DNA from 3 places in the Psychrobacillus sp. NPDC093180 genome. Region 1 is predicted to be linked to each of the others. Evidence: predicted binding sites of a transcription regulator. Region 1 holds the regulator's gene; each other region holds the start of a gene.
The links. Region 1 encodes LexA, which represses DNA repair genes until DNA is damaged. Its sites were predicted from a motif close to CGAACATATGTTCG; they were not measured.
Positions count from the first base shown of each region.

Region 1 (6,350 bases):
TCTCCAGCATTTTTCATCGTTGTTTTATTTGAGCCTGCTAAATCTGCACTTCCTCCAAAGAATGAAGGGAGATTTTGAGCAATCGCATTAATTGCATCTCCAGAAGCAGAACGAGTCGCATGGGATGAACCTTCTTCATAAGTTTTCATTGCAGACGCAAAATTCTCCGGAAGCTCTCCACTGATTGCTTGTTTAAATGTAGTAGCAAGCTCTGGAAATGATGCTTCATATGAGCTAAATCGTTCATTCCAAGCATTTTCTTCGTTTACTCCTTGACGCTGAGAAGCTTCTTTAAAAGTCTCATATACTTCTTCTGGTACATGGAAGTCACCTTCGAATAACCATTCATATGCCGCTTTTGCTAAAGCTGTTTCATCTTTTCCAAGTGGCATACCATGTGCATCCGATTTACCAGCTCTATTTGGAGAACCAAAACCGATAACTGTTTTCACTTCAATAAGGGTTGGTTTATCATTTTGTGCTTTCGCTTTTTCGATTGCAGCGGAAATTTCAGCGATATCGTTTCCGTCTTCCACTAAAATATAATTCCATCCGTAAGAATCAAATCGTTTCTCCACTTTCTCAGAGAAAGATTTGTGCAAATCTCCATCAAGAGAAATATCATTGCTATCATATAAAACGATTAGCTTATCTAATTGTAAATGCCCTGCAAGTGAAATCGCCTCTGCTGCGACACCTTCCATTAAATCGCCATCTCCGCAAAGCGCATATGTGTAATGATCTACAATAGCATGGTCTTCTTTGTTGTACGTAGCTGCTAAATGAGCTTCTGCCATAGCCATACCTACTGCCATTCCAATACCTTGTCCAAGAGGACCAGTTGTTGCTTCTACACCTACAGTATGACCAAACTCTGGATGTCCTGGAGTTTTAGAGCCCCACTGTCTGAAGTTTTTTATCTCTTCCATCGGTAAGTCGTACCCACCAAGGTGAAGTAGACTATAAAGAAGCATGGAACCATGACCTGCGGATAAAACAAAACGGTCACGATTAAACCAGTTTGGATTATTAGGGTTGTGACGTAAGTGCTTTGTCCATAATGTATAAGCCATTGGTGCAGCTCCCATTGGAAGACCTGGATGGCCTGAATTCGCTTTATCGATTGCATCAATAGATAAGGTACGAATTGTATTAATTGCAAGTAAATCTGACTGTAATGACATGAATGACATCCTCTCGAACAAAATTTTTAACTATAGCTCTAGTTTAGACAACAATGCATCTATTATCAATGGTTTCTGAAATGATTAATTAATTCAGAAACTTACCTTTTTTGGCTTGTTGTACTTTTGCAGGAGTAACATCATTTCCAGCAGGATCGATTACTTTCACACTTTCAATAGTATCTCTCATAGTAGATCGGAACGTTTCTAAATATTCTTTTCTTAGAGCGCTTTGTTCTTTTGCTTCTTCTATGGATAATCCAGTTGTTTTAGATTTTTTGGAGAGCTCGCCAATGCGTGCTAGTTTTTGTTTACTTAACATATATATCATCCTTTCCTTTTGTATCTCTTATAAAGGTAAGTAAAAAAGAGACAGAGTGCAAGTCTTTACACTTCCTCTGTCTCCATAAATTCAATATATCTGCGATGAACAGTTGCCTTACTTATTTCAAAGCCTAATCCTTTTAACGTGGAAGCTATCTCTTCGTACGTTAGCCCAGCATTTCGCAGCCTTACAATTTCATTTACAGGTGCATCAATTCGTTCTCTTCCTTCCGGATTTCCTTTTACCTTTAAGTTTTTCTCAGGTCGAAATCCTTTAGAAACAGCTCGTTTCATTCCCCGCTTGATTTTCGCATTATGAAGCTTCCGTTGATATTCCTCCACCAGTGCTAAAATTTCTAACAGCATAGAATCCATTTCATTTAAATTCAATATACCTTTATCTTGTAAAGTAAAGACAGATGTATTAGTTTTTTGAAGTAAATGAAGCACTGCCATTCGACCATTTCCACGACCTATTCGAGTCTCATCCTGAACGAAAACCGCTTTAATATCGAAATCCTTTATGTATACGAGTAAATCAAGCAAGCCCTCGCGCTCAATATCATATCCACTATGTTGATCTGTAAACACTTCACATACTTCATAACCTTGCGCTTGTGCAAATTCTATCAGTTCCTCTTCTTGTCTGGCTAAAGAAGATTCTTGCGTTTCTTTTTCCGTGCTCACACGACAATATATTACTGCTTTCAATTACTATCACTCGCTATCTCTGTGCCATGATCAAAATGGAAATTTTCCTGTATCTCCGGAATAACAAGCACTTCCCCTACTCGAATATGAGAGCTTTGTAAATTATTCATGACCATTACTTTATTTATCCATTCTTCTTTTGGTTCGTCTGTTGCAAACTTATTTGCAAGTTCCCATAAAGAGTCGCCATGTTCTATTTTAATTTCAGATTGTTGTTCTGTCGATAATGTATTAGAGATAATCAGCGTCATCATAAAAACAACACATAATCCTAAAAATAATGTAATAAAATTGTTTTCTTTTACCCAATTCACGTTAAATCCCCCTAATTAGAATGTTTGTTCGGTATTTATGTTCCTATCATAAAACGAACATTTGTTTTTGTCAACACTTATTAGAACCTATGTTTGCATAATGTATGAGAGACTGTTATACTTATAGTAAGAAAGAATTTAGTAGAAAAATGACCAAAAAAGAGGTGAACTCATTGAAAAAAGCATCGAAAAGACAAGAGGACATTTTAGCTTTTATTAAGGAAGAAGTTCGTACGAAAGGATATCCACCCTCCGTACGTGAAATAGGCGAAGCAGTCGGACTAGCATCGAGTTCTACTGTGCACGGGCACTTAGCTCGTCTTGAGAGCAAAGGCCTTATTAGAAGAGACCCGACGAAACCACGCGCAATTGAAATTCTTGATGGTATTGCCGAAAAACAAGGTGTTGTCCATGTTCCGTTAGTAGGTAAGGTTACAGCAGGTCTACCAATTACTGCTGTCGAAAATATTGAAGAGTTTTTCCCGCTGCCTGAAACATTCGGTACAGCCGATGATCATTTATTTATGTTAGAGATTATGGGAAATAGTATGATAGAGGCAGGTATACTAGATGGTGATTATGTTGTCGTAAAACAACAACAATCTGCTAATAATGGGGATATAGTTGTCGCAATGACAGAAGAGGACGAAGCTACGGTTAAACGTTTTTTCAAAGAAAAATCATATTTCCGCTTGCAACCTGAAAATTCTTCTATGGATCCAATTATTGTTGACCAAGTATCGATTCTCGGTAAAGTAGTTGGCGTATACCGCAATATCCAATAAGGGATAGAATTCTCGTAAACTTGACAAATTATATGAAAGTCCGTATGATGACAAAGAGCCGATATCATATTTAAACGAAAAGTGGACATTTTCGTTTAAATCATCGAAAAACCCACTTATCTTTAATCAGATGAGTGGGTTTTGTTTTATCCTTCTGTTGCTTGTATTTCTACTTCTTCTCCATTTAATATTAATCGATAAGTTACTTCCGCTTTTAACGAAGCAGAAACTGCGCAATACTTTTCTTCTCCAAGTTTAATAGCACGAATAACCTTTTTCGCATCAATATCCCCTTTTACATCAAATAATAATGTATATCCCGTAAATGCAGTCGGTAATTCTTCACGACGAGCCCCGTCCACTGTGATTTCAATTGATTCGATTTTTTCTAAATGTGGTTTTAAAATCATCGTTACGTCAATTCCAATACAACCAGCTAACGAACTAAGTAACATTTCCGTTGGTGTCGGAGCCTTTCCTTCTCCCCCGTAGTTTGCCGTTGCATCCATTACCATTGGATAACCAGATGCACCTTTTGCTTCAAACGCTCGTCCACCCTGCCATATCGCTTTTACTTCCATTGTTTATCATGCTCCTTTTTTAAAACTCATTTACTTTTGCTAAAAACTTTTGGGCTCTTTCTGTTGATGGATGTAAAAAAAACTTTTTCGGCTCTGCATCTTCTACAATTTGACCTTCCGCCATAAATAATATGCGATCTGCCGCATCTTGTGCAAACCTCATTTCATGCGTAACGATAACCATTGTCATACCTTCATCAGCCAATTCTTTCATCACTTTCAACACTTCTCCTACAAGCTCTGGGTCTAATGCGGAGGTTGGCTCGTCAAACAACATAATTTTAGGCTCCATGGCCAGTGCACGTGCAATTGCTACACGCTGCTGTTGCCCACCTGAGAGCTTCGAAGGATAGACATTCTCTTTTTCCTGCAAGCCGACCTGTTTCAAAACTTTTGAAGCGATTGCTTTCGCTTGTTCCTTCGATTGCTTTTTCACGACGATCAATGCTTCCATTACATTTTCAATCACCGTTTTATGAGGATATAAGTTAAATTGTTGGAAAACCATACCAGTATCTTGACGGATGGCATGAATTGTTTTTTGTTGTACTTTTCTCGAATCCTTTGCAAATAGTTGATGATTATTAACAGAAATTGCCCCGCCAGTAATCTTCTCTAATCCATTGATACACCGCAAAAACGTACTCTTTCCTGAACCACTCGGTCCAATAACCGCGACTACTTGATGAGCGGGAATCGTCAGCGAAATATTTTTTAACACTTCCTGTTGATCGAAGCTTTTCGATAAATCACTTATCTGTATCAAGACTGTCCCCCCTTAATAAACGGATAATTGTTTTTCTAATCTACTTAATATAAATGTAAATACCGTACTCATGATCCAATACATTAAAGCAATCGTTAAATAAAACGGCATATTTACATAATACTGTGCGATTAATAATTGGGCTGAGCGCATAAGCTCCGTAACTGCAATCACAGAAACTAAAGAAGTCTCCTTCAGCATCCCAACAAATGTATTCCCGAGTGGTGGTATCGCGATACGTATCGCTTGTGGAATAACGATACGGCGAATAGCCTGTGCCTCTGTCATCCCAGTCGCAAGAGCCGCTTCTGTTTGCCCGGCAGGCACCGCTTGGATCGCTCCTCGAAATGCCTCCGATACATAAGCACCAATATTAATACTTAATGCAATATAAGCAGCTGTCAATGAACCTAGCTCTATCCCAAAATCGACAAGCCCAAAATACACGATAAAAATTTGAACTAATGGTGGTGTTCCCCGAATAATCGATACATACCCTCTCGCTACATTACGAAAGAAGCGATTGCCCTTTAAACGTGCAATCGCTGTGATCAAACCGATTATTAAACCGAAAAACATAGATACCACCGTTATTAATAAAGTATAATACGCTCCCTTTAATAAAAAGGGTATATTATCTATGATCATATCCATGTACACAACCTCTTTTCTTACTCGGCTTTCGGTTCTTCATCAAACCACTTAACGAAAATTTCTTTATACGTTCCGTCTTCTTTCATCTCGGCTAATGCTTTATTTAAGGCAGCTACTAACTCTGTATTCCCTTTTTTAACAGCTACTGCAGCTTGATCCGATTTAATCGGTGCACCGACCGCTTTTACTTGAAATCCATTTTCTTCAACAATTGGTTTTAATGCATAGGCATTATTGATCGTTGCGTCCACTCGTCCAGCGTCTAAATCTTTAAGCGTTGTGATCACATCGTCGTATGTGTTGATTTGGAATTCACCAACTTGTTTCATCAACTCATTACGCAGGAATGCTTCATCATTCGTTCCTAAACCAACTGCAATCTTTTTGCCTTTAAAATCATCTACTGATTGAACAGAAGTATTATCTTCCTTCACAATAACTTTTACATCATTTGTAATATAAGGATCTGTAAAATCTAATTGTTTTTGTCGATCTTCTGTAATCGTCACCTGACTAACTAACATATCAAATTTACCCTTTTGCAACCCAGGGATTAAACCTGAAAATTCCTGCGCAACAAATTTTGCTTCAACACCTAGTCGCTTCGCTAATTCTTTTGCGATATCTACATCAAATCCATCAAATCCTTGCTCCTTATTTCGGAAATTATAAGGCGCATATGTACCCATTATCCCTACTGTTATTTCCCCTTTATCCTGAATTGCTTGTAATGAGTTTTTGTCATTTTCCTTATTAGCATTATTACCACATGCTGCTAACAGCAAAACTACTGCAGCTACTAAACTCCATAACACTTTACTTTTTTTCATCAATATTTCCTCCTTATATTGCCTATAACCATTTTTTCAGCTTTTTCATCACTAGTACCACTAATCAACCAAAACCAAACTTTTTCTTATTATTCCCCAAAAGCAGGTACAATATGACGAAAATTAACATGTATACAAAAAATAAAGAAGTTGTTGGATAAGTCTCTACAAAACTAATCCAACAACTTCTTTATTACTGCA
Region 1 covers NZ_JBIVOJ010000012.1:29,202-35,551, forward strand. The annotation lists gene tkt (transketolase) at 1-1,184, opposite strand, end outside; gene ACIP9W_RS17275 (DUF896 domain-containing protein) at 1,273-1,506, opposite strand; gene ACIP9W_RS17280 (YneB family resolvase-like protein) at 1,572-2,219, opposite strand; gene yneA (cell division suppressor protein YneA) at 2,216-2,533, opposite strand; gene lexA (transcriptional repressor LexA) at 2,707-3,318, shown strand; gene ACIP9W_RS17295 (OsmC family protein) at 3,465-3,899, opposite strand; gene ACIP9W_RS17300 (amino acid ABC transporter ATP-binding protein) at 3,919-4,665, opposite strand; gene ACIP9W_RS17305 (amino acid ABC transporter permease) at 4,678-5,319, opposite strand; gene ACIP9W_RS17310 (substrate-binding periplasmic protein) at 5,337-6,149, opposite strand; gene ACIP9W_RS17315 (peptidoglycan DD-metalloendopeptidase family protein) at 6,343-6,350, opposite strand, start outside.

Region 2 (6,350 bases), on a different contig from region 1:
TCTTCTAATTCTTTTTCAATATTCTCTATTGCAATCTTCATCTTTTCTTCTCTTGTAACGAAGTGAGATGCCGGGAATATGGCTACATGTTCACGCTCTGCCATTATTTCTCCTGTGAGTGCGTCTACTTCACGAATTCGATCAATTTCATCACCAAAAAACTCGACACGAAGACATTTTTCATCTCTGGATGCTGGGAAGATTTCGACAACATCCCCACGTACACGGAAAGTTCCTCTTGTAAAATTAATGTCGTTTCGTTCATATTGGATGTCGACTAGTTTTCTAAGCAGTTGGTTTCGCTCAATTTCCATTCCTGTCCGCAAAGAAACGACCAGTTCTCTGTATTCCTCTGGATTCCCGAGCCCATATATACAAGAAACAGATGCAATAATGATGACATCTTTTCTTTCAAATAAAGATGATGTAGCAGAGTGTCGAAGTTTATCAATTTCCTCGTTAATGCTGGAATCCTTTTCAATATACGTATCTGTTTGAGGTACGTATGCTTCCGGTTGGAAATAGTCGTAATAACTAACAAAGTATTCGACAGCATTATTAGGAAAGAACTCTTTAAACTCGCTATATAGCTGTCCTGCAAGTGTTTTATTATGCGCCATTATAAGGGTTGGCTTATTTGTTTGCTGGATGACATTTGAAATCGTAAATGTTTTCCCAGTACCCGTTGCCCCGAGCAATGTTTGATGTTTTTTTCCTTCTTGTACACCTTTTACTAATTCTTTTATTGCTTCTATTTGATCCCCTGCTGGCTCATACGGAGCTTGCAAATCAAAAATTTGTTCCATACATAAGCCTCCCACGATTTGAATATTTTCAGTTTAACATACTCTTTTTTTGAACACTAATAAAACGAACGTATGTTTTTTCACTTTATTATTTGCGCAGAATAAAAGCCGCTTAAGTGTAAGCGGCTTCCTTCTATTGCTTTGGATTATTTAACTGCTGCAAAGCATTTGTATATTGCATAAATGCTTTTTTGTCTTTCTGATCCAGCGCCTCGTCTATCAATCTCAATAATCGATTACTACTTTGTTCCCGGTGGATAATGTTCAAAAACATATCAAGATAAATTTCGTTCAACAGTTTTTCTGCAGAGCTTTCTTTCCCAGGCTGACCCATTGCTCTTAAAAATTCTGCATATGAATATTGTTTGTCCATTTCCATCACCCCGATGCCTTTTTTCCATTATATAAAAGCTGAACGTGAGTTGCAATCATTTTTAGAAAATTTAGATTTTATAGCCAAAAATAACAATTTTAAAAATTCGACAAATTTACTTGATTTTTTCCCATATTTATCTATAATCGAGTTATAACAGCCTAAGGAGTGAATGTATATGTTCAATAAAAAAGACGAAAAACCTTTCCTAGTTTCATTTGATACCGCTGTACTTCAACCAGTTGTAATTAATAACAAAGTTTTTACCAAAGCCATTAGCTATTCGGGCGAAACCAAAATAATAGGTAAAAGGCCATATGATATTGTCCGCTCTTCCTGTTCCCATTATGGTTCTAACATTCAACTATCCACTAAATTATCGAAACAAGCTATTGGAAACTATTTAAAATTACCAATTCTTATCGCATATGACTATGGAAATCCCTGCATTTTACTTCCCATTCTTTCTCCAAAATCTGATTTAAACGTATGGTTTTCTCTTGGAGCCATCGAATCATTTTATCCTTCTGAAGGAGGCTCTACAATCGTTTTAACAAATGGACAAACAATCCAAGTACCTTCTTCTCCACATACGATTAGCCGACAAGTTGGATTTGCTAACCTACTAAATATGCACTTGTTAAGAAGAATGAGTCACCTGGTGAATAATGGACTTGTTCCTTCTCGCGGACCTTTATTTCAAAAAAACTTTTTTAATTAATGTGCAGTCTCTACAATCGCCAAATACACGGTGAGTAGTTCTTCCACCCGATTGCGGAGTCGGACATTTAAGTAACGACGATGTTCTTCATAGCCTCCATGAAAAAATACATATTCGGTGAACATATCATCACCTTCTCCGCGAAGAACTTTCATACTGTGCCTTTTCATATAAATATGCGTCTTTTTTAATTCACTTTGAACATGCTTTGTGGCTCCTTCTACCATAGCTACATATGGACGTTTTAACTTAAAGGGGCCTCTTTCAAAAATCATTCGATCCTTTTCTAAAATAGTTAATACCATTGGGAGATAAATCATGTTTTCTAAATAAGGGATGGCCTCTTCCGGTATCAATGGCATATCGCATTCTCCTTTTAAGGAACATTTGTTCTCATTATATTGTACTACTTTTAGAAGAAAATGCAACAATTTAAAAACGTTACTTTTTGGAAAAAATGAATAACGATTACTAGTAGAGTATTCGTAAGCCGCCTCCCTAAATCTTGATGATAAATTTAATAAGGCATGTTATTTCTATACGGTACGGTCCTTGTTAATATGTCTTAACATATTTATTTGAGTACAACAAAAAAACTCCTAGCCAACATGACTGGGAGTTAGTTTGTGATTTCAGTTGCAAAGCGTCTTGCTTCTAGATAGAGAGCATTTAATGTGGAATGATCGATGCTAAGCAAGGCTGCTCCAACGATCATATCATTCCAGCGGACCTCATCACATGCAATCGCAAGTTCCAGAAAAGGAGTCATTTCCGTTTTAGTTCCAGAAAGTGTTTCTGCCACTTCATCCGAAAGTGGTAGATCTTGCAGTAAATGAATCATCGGCCGATGTAATAATGTGTCTATTAAAGAAAACATACCTACTAGGAAATACTCAGAAGCATTTTGTAAAAATTTACGCCTTGCTAATAATTCACAGAGTTTTGCTCGAAACAATGATGCTTCAATAAGAGCCATACCATCACCTGAATGATTCTTTTTAGATTCACGTAGTAATAAAACATATAACCAATGGTTCAATTCCTCCAGTCCAAGGATGAGCACACCTTGCTTGATGGAACGGACTTTAGATTTGGAACGGACTGCAGGGGAATTAATCATTTTTAATACTTTGAAAGAAAGTGATACATCTCGTTCGATTTCATTAGAAATTTCTTCTACGGAAACAGAGTTATTCCGCAGCAAATTGATAATCCGAAAATATTGCGCTAAATTTGCTGGAATCTCTGATCCTTTTATCACTTCAGGCTTTGCAAAGAAGTAACCTTGAAAAAGTTTATAACCGGCAGCCCTCGCTTCATGAAACTGTTCTCTTGTTTCCACTTTTTCAGCTAGCAACACGATGTTCGGATAATTGGCTTTGACGATTCGTTCAATGGCATATCGTTCCGTTCGAGTGCTTAATAGAAAATCTACTTTAATATAGTCTACAAGAGAAAATAATTCTCCGTATAAATTCACGTTCTTTTGTAGGACAAAATCATCCAAGGCGATCAAAAAGCCAAGGGATTTAATCTCTCGCAGATCCTCAATTAAAGCTGTCGTAATCGGAATATCCTCCAAAATTTCAACCACAATTCGATTCGCCGGAAATTTAGAAAACACTTCTTTTTTTAATAAATTCTCCGTAAAGTTAATAAAACATAATTTTTCCCCTGCTAGTTCATTAATACCTATTGTTAAAAAGGAATGCGTTAGAACATCTAAAGTTGCTTCATCCCCTGCTATCGTAGGAAAAGAATTGTCCTGTCCATTTCTATACAATAGTTCATATGCAAATATATGTTCATCTTGAGTAAAAATCGGCTGTCTTGCAACGAAAATGTCCAAGTGAATACCTCTAATCCTTTAAATTTCATTAATATAATTGTAACAAATCAGAATATGAAAATCGATCAACAGTTAGAAGGATTAATGGAATATGACAGACTATTACTAAAACGATATGTTGTGTAGGGGGAACCGCTTGTATCCTATGGAATTAAGTCACGGGTGTTCTTGGCTTAATTATCATCTAGTAAAAGCTACCAAATAGTTAATTGGTAGCTTTTACTAATTTAGTAGATTTATTAAAATGGTAAAGTAAAGTTTTATTTGAAAAGGAGGAGAGGCAAATGTATAAATATCGCTATTTTGCGATTATTTTATATGTCACGATATTTATTGGCTCTTATCACTTATTTCAAATCCAACTGTCCAATCCAATTATAGAAGATCACGGACGTCTTTTGCCTGTTAAAATGAAAGCAATAAAATCAAGTAATGATGAAGAGAAGTTACGAAAAGTTATACTAGATGCTAATAAAAATAATGATCCGATTTCTATTGGCGGGATGCAGCATAGCCAAGGCGGGCAAACACTCTACCCAAATGGAATTCTCCTCGATATGAAAAGCTATAATAACATTTTAGAGCTTGATCAAGAGAAAAAGCTTATCACTGTACAAAGTGGCACAACTTGGGCCGATATTCAGTCTTATATCAATCCATATGGCCTTGCATTAAAGGTAAGTCAGTCTCAAAATATTTTCACTGTTGGCGGTTCCTTAAGTGTGAATGTACATGGTCGGGATATTGCATATACCTCTTTGATTGAGTCTGTAGAATCTTTTAGATTATTGAATGCGGAAGGCAATATTTTGCATGTCAGTCGACAAGAAAATCCTGAGCTCTTCAAGCTCGTCATTGGTGGTTATGGATTATTTGGAGTCATTCTTGATGTTAGTTTGCAATTAACAGACGATGAACTTTATCAAATTCGGACAACATCCCTAGCTTATGATGAATACAGTGCTTATTTTAAAACGAATGTCCTTCAAGATGAGGCTGTTAAAATGCATTTAGCAAGAATCTCTGTTGCACCAGAAGGCTTTCTAACCGAAATGTATACAACCGATTACTACAGGGCCGATGATCCAGGACAGCTGGAATTTAATAGCACATTAAAACGGGAAAGTCTAATTGCCATCCCAAAATTCTTTCTTGGTTTATCCAGATTAAACGGCTGGGGGAAAAATCTACTTTGGAAGACGCAAGAAGCATACAATCACCGAATAGATGATTCCTATATATCGAGGAATAATGTTATGCGTTCTGAGTCTACCTTTATGGAGTATGAAAATGTAAACAAAACGGAAGTATTACAAGAATATTTTGTGCCAGTCGATCAATTTACTTCTTATATTGACGATTTAAGACAGACCCTTGAACAGGAAGAAGATTTTAATTTATTGAATATTACCGTGCGCTATGTAAAGAAAAATGAAGAAGCGGTCATGTCCTACGCAAAAGAGGATATGTTTGGACTTGTAATGCTTATCAATCAAGGATCAAGTGAAGAAAGCATCGAAGAATCTGGTAGAATTATTCGCAAAATGATTGATATCACTTTAGATCACGATGGGAGTTATTATCTTCCCTACTATCACTTTCCTACTCAAGAACAATTGGAAGAAGCGTACCCTAGAACAGAGGAGTTCTTTAACATGAAGAAAGAATATGATCCTGATGGTCGGTTCATGAATCTTTTCTATGAGGAGTATCATAAATGAATTACAGAAGATTTATTATCTATCAAGGCAGCATCGGAATGGCATCCAGTATGATATTTCCATTTTATGTGCTGCTTCTAAAAAATGTCGGTCACAGTTATTCACAGTTTGGTTGGGCATATGGACTATTTGCCCTTACAGCGGCTGTGAGCTACCCAATAATCGGTAAGCTCGCAGATAAAACAGGTGATAAAGTTCTATTGATTATTTATTCTTGGGGAATGGCGCTGATTTTACTCATTTTTCCGCTCGCTTTTGAGATTTGGCATGTTTATATCCTTCAAGTGGTGATGGGATTGCTCGGTGCCGTTCAAAAAAACTCGGAAAAAACAGTCCTAGCCCGAAATGTTCAAAAGGAAACGGCCGGAAGGGAAATCGGGCAGTATCATATTTGGACGTCTGTCAGTGCTGCAATCGCTATTATAGGAACGGGGTATTTAGTAGATTTTTTAACAATCGGCAGTATTTTTTATTTAGCTTCGATTGTATTTGCTTGGAGCGGGTTTTATATATGGAAAGAGGGGTGATCTAATGATTTCATCCCTCTTTCCTGTTAGAACTATGAAGTTATGCGGTGGTCAAATATAGTTATGTGGTACTCAAATAGGTTTATGTGGTACTCAAATAGGTTTATGTGGCATTCAGGTACAGTTATGTGGTACTCAGACCTTTTTAGCAATTAACGTATATAACCCTGGCATCTTGTTCTCAATTCCTTCAGCTGAATCAGCTGGAAATGCCCACCTCACCCCCGCTTCTTCCTCCAGATAATTAATATGGAATCCAGCATTTGAAATGGCCGTAACAATTTCACCTAAAGTCCATCTTCGAATAGTCACTTTCTTCAAATTAGCCCGCTCTTCCTCTGACAGCAGAAAAC
Region 2 covers NZ_JBIVOJ010000006.1:221,229-227,578, forward strand. The annotation lists gene uvrB (excinuclease ABC subunit UvrB) at 1-806, opposite strand, end outside; gene ACIP9W_RS11125 (IDEAL domain-containing protein) at 940-1,179, opposite strand; gene ACIP9W_RS11130 (competence protein ComK) at 1,358-1,900, shown strand; gene ACIP9W_RS11135 (YhjD family protein) at 1,897-2,262, opposite strand; gene ACIP9W_RS11140 (EAL and HDOD domain-containing protein) at 2,520-3,749, opposite strand; gene ACIP9W_RS11145 (FAD-binding protein) at 4,034-5,470, shown strand; gene ACIP9W_RS11150 (MFS transporter) at 5,467-5,997, shown strand; gene ACIP9W_RS11155 (class I SAM-dependent methyltransferase) at 6,133-6,350, opposite strand, start outside.
Region 2: a site for LexA is predicted at 2,281-2,294, ahead of ACIP9W_RS11135 (YhjD family protein). Genes of this name have one in related genera too.

Region 3 (6,350 bases), on a different contig from region 1:
GCGAAAGAAAAAAGAGAGCGATTGAGACAAGAGGAACTAAAAAATAATCCGACTGGTTCTCTAAACGATGCCTTAAATAGAGGAAACAATGGGAATTTAACGGATTTAACAGGCGGTATGGGATGGAAAGGGATAGGAATATTAATCGTTGTTTTAATAGTTGGGTATGTTTTGTATAAATTGTTTTTTTGATTTGGTAGTAAATACAAATAAGAGATGACCTGAATAAAAATTAATAGTAAAATGCAATATTTCGGCAGCTGAACATGCAAGCAGTTCAAAATATAAATGGATCGTGAACATATAGTTATCCAAGCATCCCACTCCTCACCCCGTTAGATATATAAAGCCTAACTTCTTCATTAGAATGAGAAATTAGGCTTTATAAATTGCACATAATAGCGCACGATTATCGAATGTCAGTATTTAGAGCTAATCTTTCTTTTTTCATAGGAAATATCAGTCCCATATATTCGGCCTTTGAACTCCTGCTGTTCGTAAATAATCAAGAAGTTGTCCAGTATGAACAGATTCATGATAAGCGATTCTTAGCAACATATCTCCAAGTTCTCGAATATATCCGACGTCAGATCGGTCTATTTTTATATTTGTTAGATCGTCCGTATTAAATGACTTAACGAATTTTAAGAATTTATTTCGATATGATTGTGAGAATTCTAATTCTTCGTTAATGGTGGTAAAGACTTTTGAGTCATAAGGGTTATGTGTTTCTATGTTAGTCCCGTCTATATGCTTTATTAAAATTTGATGATAAAGATATTCGCCTTCAAGTACGTGTCTTATCATTTCCTTGCAAGACATTGCTTCAGCGTCTGGACGCCAATCCATTTTTTCGGCAGGAATGGATGTCCATAATTTAATGCTCCTCCGACGAATCTCCTCAAAGTTCAGCACTAGTAAATCATTCTCATTCATTGTTATCTCTCCTTTCTCTCATTACTGTTATTGTATCAGTTGAAAACTTCGACTATAATCGAAGTATAAATGTTCATGGAGGAATAACCATGGGAAGCAAACCTGATTTTTCATATATCGCAAAACTAATGGCTGATACATCGAGAGCTGCAATGTTGGATGCTCTTCTCGGTCTTGATGGTCTTCCAGCTACTGAGTTAGCGAGAAAAGCTAATATCACACTGCAAACTGCAAGTAGTCATCTGACAAAACTGGTAGAAGGAAATCTCGTTCGTGTAGAAAAACATGGTCGACATCGTTACTTTCGCCTGGCAAGTACTGATGTGGCCAGAGCGATAGAAACATTGATTGTTATTGCCCCTCCTGCACGTATCAATTCCCTAAAGAGTTCTTCACGAGCAGAGAAAATTAAAATTGCTCGCACTTGTTTTGATCACTTGGCAGGAAAACTTGGAGTATCTATAACAGAAGCCTTTTTAGAAAAAGAATATTTAATAGAAGATCAAGATGATTTTCTTGTAACGGATAAGGGGAAAGAGTTTTTTTATTGTTTAGAAATCGATACGGATATTTTACAAAAGAATAGAAGACATTTTGCTCGAAAGTGTCTGGATTGGAGCGAAAGACGCTACCATCTGGCTGGGTCGTTAGGAAAAGCCGTTTTAGTGCGTTTGTTTGACCTAGGCTGGTTCGAAAAGCTTCCTGACCGAGCTGTAAAAATTACAGAGAGGGGCAAAGCGGGATTATACGAAACTTTAGGTATTACTGTCGACCATCTTTAAAGTAGTCTAAACCGGTAGCTGTCCTTGTATAAAAAAGCAATCTTTTGTAAAATAACTCTATTTATACTGATTATATAGCGTGAATAATTTACAGAGCATTTGAAGTGAAAATATTGATTTGATTGCATTTTGCAAGTATATAAAGCGGTTAAAACAATCAAAATTGACCTGGTTTTTCCACCAAAACTTCGCTAGAGGAAATGGATAAAAAGAGAGATATTGTACAAAAGCAATATCTCTCTTTTGTTTTTCTGAAATATTCCAGATTAATAATTATAAATTTTTTATATGAAACTGACGCTTATTTGATCTGTTGCTTTGGCCAGATGGATCTTTTCGTATTAACCAAAACAACTCCCAAAATTATGATTACCGCACCAATAACATGAAAATAATGAAATGGCTCGCTTAAAATCAGTACACCCGAAAGAATGGTAATTAAAGTTGCAACGTTGTTAAACACACTTACTTGAATAACCGGTAGTTTTGATACGGCGTAAATAGATAATAAAGACGTACCTAATGTAGATAGGACGCCCAAAAATAAAATCGAAAACAAATATGGAATCTTTGTCAGAGAATCAATATATTCCTTAGCAGAGCCTTCGTTTATAAAGTACACGGTATTGAAAAATAGAAAGCCAATGGACACGATGTATACCGTAATTTGAAGAGGTGCTATCGATTTGGTTGCACTTCTAGACATCACTTGCCAAGATGCAGTTGCAAAAATCGATACGATAATCCACAGATTACCGATTAGATGAAAATCATCATCTCCAGAACTGTTCATCCATTGTAGAAAAATGACTCCCGCTATACTTAAAAAGATTCCGGTCCCTTGTATTATTCGAATATGCTCCTTCAAAAACAAACTTGCCAATAGAACCGTTATAGCAGGTGCAATCGCTTGAATGATTCCTGCCTCGGTCACCGTTGACTGATCAAGTCCCATTATCTGGCTGGTGAAGAATAGAATCGGATAGAACAATGAAATAATGAACACAACTAAAGCTTCCTTCTTATTTAATCGTAAATTGATTGGTTTTATCGCTAAAAATAAAAGTAATGCTAAAAAGGCAAATGTAAATCTCTGTGCCAATATAAGTAATTGTCCTCCGTATGTTAAAGAAATCTTAAGAAACATAAAAGATAATCCAAGAATAATAGAAAAAGCGACTGTTGCCAGTAATGCGCTATTTTTTTTCACGATCTCCTCTCCCTTCTTTTTTAGAATATAGAAGAGATGGCATATAAACTGAACTTCTTTTTACATGTGTATCGATACAAACATGGCAAAGTGAAGCATACCTATAAAAGATCCATGGTAATATAAATCTAGAGGAGGGATGAGATGCGGAAGCACCAATTAGTAGCAAATGAAATCTTACAACGTATAGAGCTGGGAAAGTATGTGGAGCGTCTTCCGTCAGTAAGGAAAATGATGGATACCTTTGAAGTGAGTCAAGTTACGATAACGCAGGCATTACAACACCTGGTTGATACGAATAGAATTTACGCTAAGCCAAATGTGGGCTATTTTATCATTTCTAGAAAAGGAAATATCCCTTCTTTTGATGGAATATATGACTTTTCCACTTCCTCTACTTCTTGGACTGATTTTCCATTGGACAGTTATTCGCAATGTTTGGAAGCAGCTATTCAAAATGAGAAGATAGAACTATTCACCTATGGGGCAACTACCGGTAATGAAGAATTAAAAATTTCATTTCAAGCATTATTAGCAGAAGAACAGATTTTTACCAAAAAAGAACAAATCATGATAACAAGTGGTACACAGCAAGCTTTGCATATTCTTTCTTTAATAATGCTGACAAACAAGGAATCAATTCTGATAGAGCAGCCAACCTATCATCAAGTCATCAACCTAATTGAACGGCTTCATTTGGATTATGTCACCTGCCATCGAGATTTGGATAAGGTTAATTTAAGAGAATTAGAAGAAATCATCCAAAGTAAGCGTCCTAAGTATATTTACTTGATGCCACGGCTACATAATCCACTCGGCACAACGATGAATGAACTAGAAAAAAAGAGGTTTTTAGAATTCGCGGCAAAATATGATTTTTACATAATAGAAGATGATTATTTAGGAGATTTTGAAGGAGATAATAGCTACAAAACACTTTATGAAATGGATACGAATCAGCGGGTGATTTATTTAAAGAGCTTCTCTAAAATTATGTTTCCTGGTCAGCGTTTAGGTATCACTGTTCTACCTGAAAATATGATTGAGATTTTCCAAAGCTTTAAAGAAATTATTGATATTCATACAAATTCCTTGAGTCAGGTTATTATGCAGACGTTTATGAAAAGTGGATTATATGCCCATCATAAAGATAAAATTGTATTTAGGCACCAACAAAAAGCAAAAACGCTGGGCAATGTATTAAGAACTTACTTTTCGGATTACCAATTTAATGATAATCATCAGATGCATACGGTCATCAAGCTACCGAAACAAATTAATATGAATAAGCTTCATCGAGAATTAGCGAAACGCCATGTTCTTGTCGATGATTACAAAAGAAATTATCTGACAGGGTATAAACAAAATCATAAATTTCTCAAGATAAATACAACTAGTATCCCGGAAGATAGAATTGATGAAGGAATTCAATTCATTCTGGAAGCAATAGAAACAAGTAAAATATTTTGATATTTCATGGCTTTGTATCGATACAAAGCTGTTTTTGTGCAAAAAAACATTTCATTTCACCAGTTATTTGGATTTATTACCAATAAAACCTTCTTGAATAAAAACGAATGTTCGGTATACAATAAGAACAAACGTTCTTTGTTAAAGGAGAAGAGAGACGATGCATGAAGGGTTAGAAGATCGAAAAATTATATGCATTGATATACGGAGCTTTTTCGCGAGCTGTGCGGCAGCGGATGCAGGACTCGATATTCTAAGCACGCCAATTGCGGTAATAGGAAATTTAGAACAAAAAGGTAGTATTGTGCTTGCCGCATCCCCTATGATGAAAAAGAACTTTGGAGTGAAGACAGGAACACGGCTTTTTGAAATTCCAGATCATCCGTCTATTCATTTAATCGAACCGAAGATGGAATTTTTCGTTCGCGTTTCCATGGAAATCACACGGTATTTAAATCAATTCGTTCCAAGTGAATGCATTCATGTGTACAGCGTCGATGAATGCTTTGCTGATTTGGGAGGAACCGAAAAATTATGGGGACCGGTTGAAAACACAGTTAGGCGTATACAAGGCGGTCTATATAACCAGTTTCAATTACCGTGTGCGGTTGGAATGGGACCAAATATGCTGATGGCGAAGCTTGCCCTTGACCTAGAAGCGAAAAAAACAGGCTTCGCAAAATGGACATATAAAGATGTGCCCAAAAAATTATGGCCGATTACTCCATTAAGCAAAATGTGGGGAATTGGCTCACGTTTAGAAAAAACATTAAATAATATGGGAATTATAAGTGTTGGGCATCTAGCGAACACATCGCTTGAGACATTAGAGGCTAAGTTTGGCGTTATGGGCAACCAATTATATCATCATGCACGAGGAATTGATTTGTCAGAGCTAGGTGCACCGTTAGCTGAAGGGCAAATTAGTTACGGAAAGGGGCAAGTGCTATTTCGTGATTACCGTTCCAAAGAGGAGATCATGACGGTCGTATTAGAAATGTGTGAAGATGTGGCAAGACGTGCTCGCGAAGCTGAAATGGCAGGAAGAACAATTCATCTATCCATTAGTTATAGTCATAACGCGTTTGGTGGAGGGTTTAATCGTTCCCGTTCAATCGATGAACCAACAAATGCAACGATGACCATGTACAAAGTATGTGAACAAATCTTTGATGAATTTTATGATCACAGACCTGTTCGCAAGCTGGCGATTTCCATTACTAATCTAGAACCCGAGTATTCCATGCAGCTAAGCCTATTTGAAGAAGACAAATGGAAGGTTCGAGAACTGGGGAAAACAATGGATTACCTCCGAGGTAAATATGGCTCCAATGCGATATTGCGCGCTGTTTCTTATACGGAAGCAGGAACTGCAAGAAAACGTGCTGGATTGCTTGGGGGACATAAGAAATAATAGAAGGCTGAACGTTTGTATGCGTTTGGTCTTTTTTATTTCCTATTATTAGAAGGACTTTCGAGTCTAGAAGTAGAACAATTATACGAGGAGGGAATGAATGGAAAAGAAGTATTTTTACTGTATAAGTGGAGTTTGCATATTACTTTCTTTTTACTGCAAGCAATTATGTCTTTATTGATAATACAGGGAAATGGGGCAGATGAGCATTCCTTTTAGGAACCAGTGGAGTCATTTTTACTTATTTATCGGATGGGAATATATAATAGCAACGAGTAATCACTACTTACATAATTAACCCTGCTAATGGTTCTATTTATTTGGTCTTTACCAACTTATACATATAAAGAAGCAGTAACTACAGTTGAAAGTACAATGAGAGAAAAAATAATTCCAACAACCGAAATGAAAAAATCCATCGGACATTATATTATTTATACAAAAGAAGGTACCTACTTATTTAATAAGGAGAGTGGGGAGTCTATAGGGAGGTTCATATGAAGAAAACTTTTACTCAAAAAATAAAAGCATTTGTACC
Region 3 covers NZ_JBIVOJ010000017.1:5,656-12,005, forward strand. The annotation lists gene ACIP9W_RS19910 (DUF6366 family protein) at 1-192, shown strand, start outside; gene ACIP9W_RS19915 (DinB family protein) at 460-936, opposite strand; gene ACIP9W_RS19920 (ArsR/SmtB family transcription factor) at 1,026-1,718, shown strand; gene ACIP9W_RS19925 (DMT family transporter) at 2,020-2,928, opposite strand; gene ACIP9W_RS19930 (aminotransferase-like domain-containing protein) at 3,073-4,398, shown strand; gene ACIP9W_RS19935 (Y-family DNA polymerase) at 4,559-5,812, shown strand; gene ACIP9W_RS19940 (hypothetical protein) at 5,828-6,031, shown strand; gene ACIP9W_RS19945 (hypothetical protein) at 6,310-6,350, shown strand, end outside.
Region 3: a site for LexA is predicted at 4,499-4,512, ahead of ACIP9W_RS19935 (Y-family DNA polymerase). Genes of this name have one in related genera too.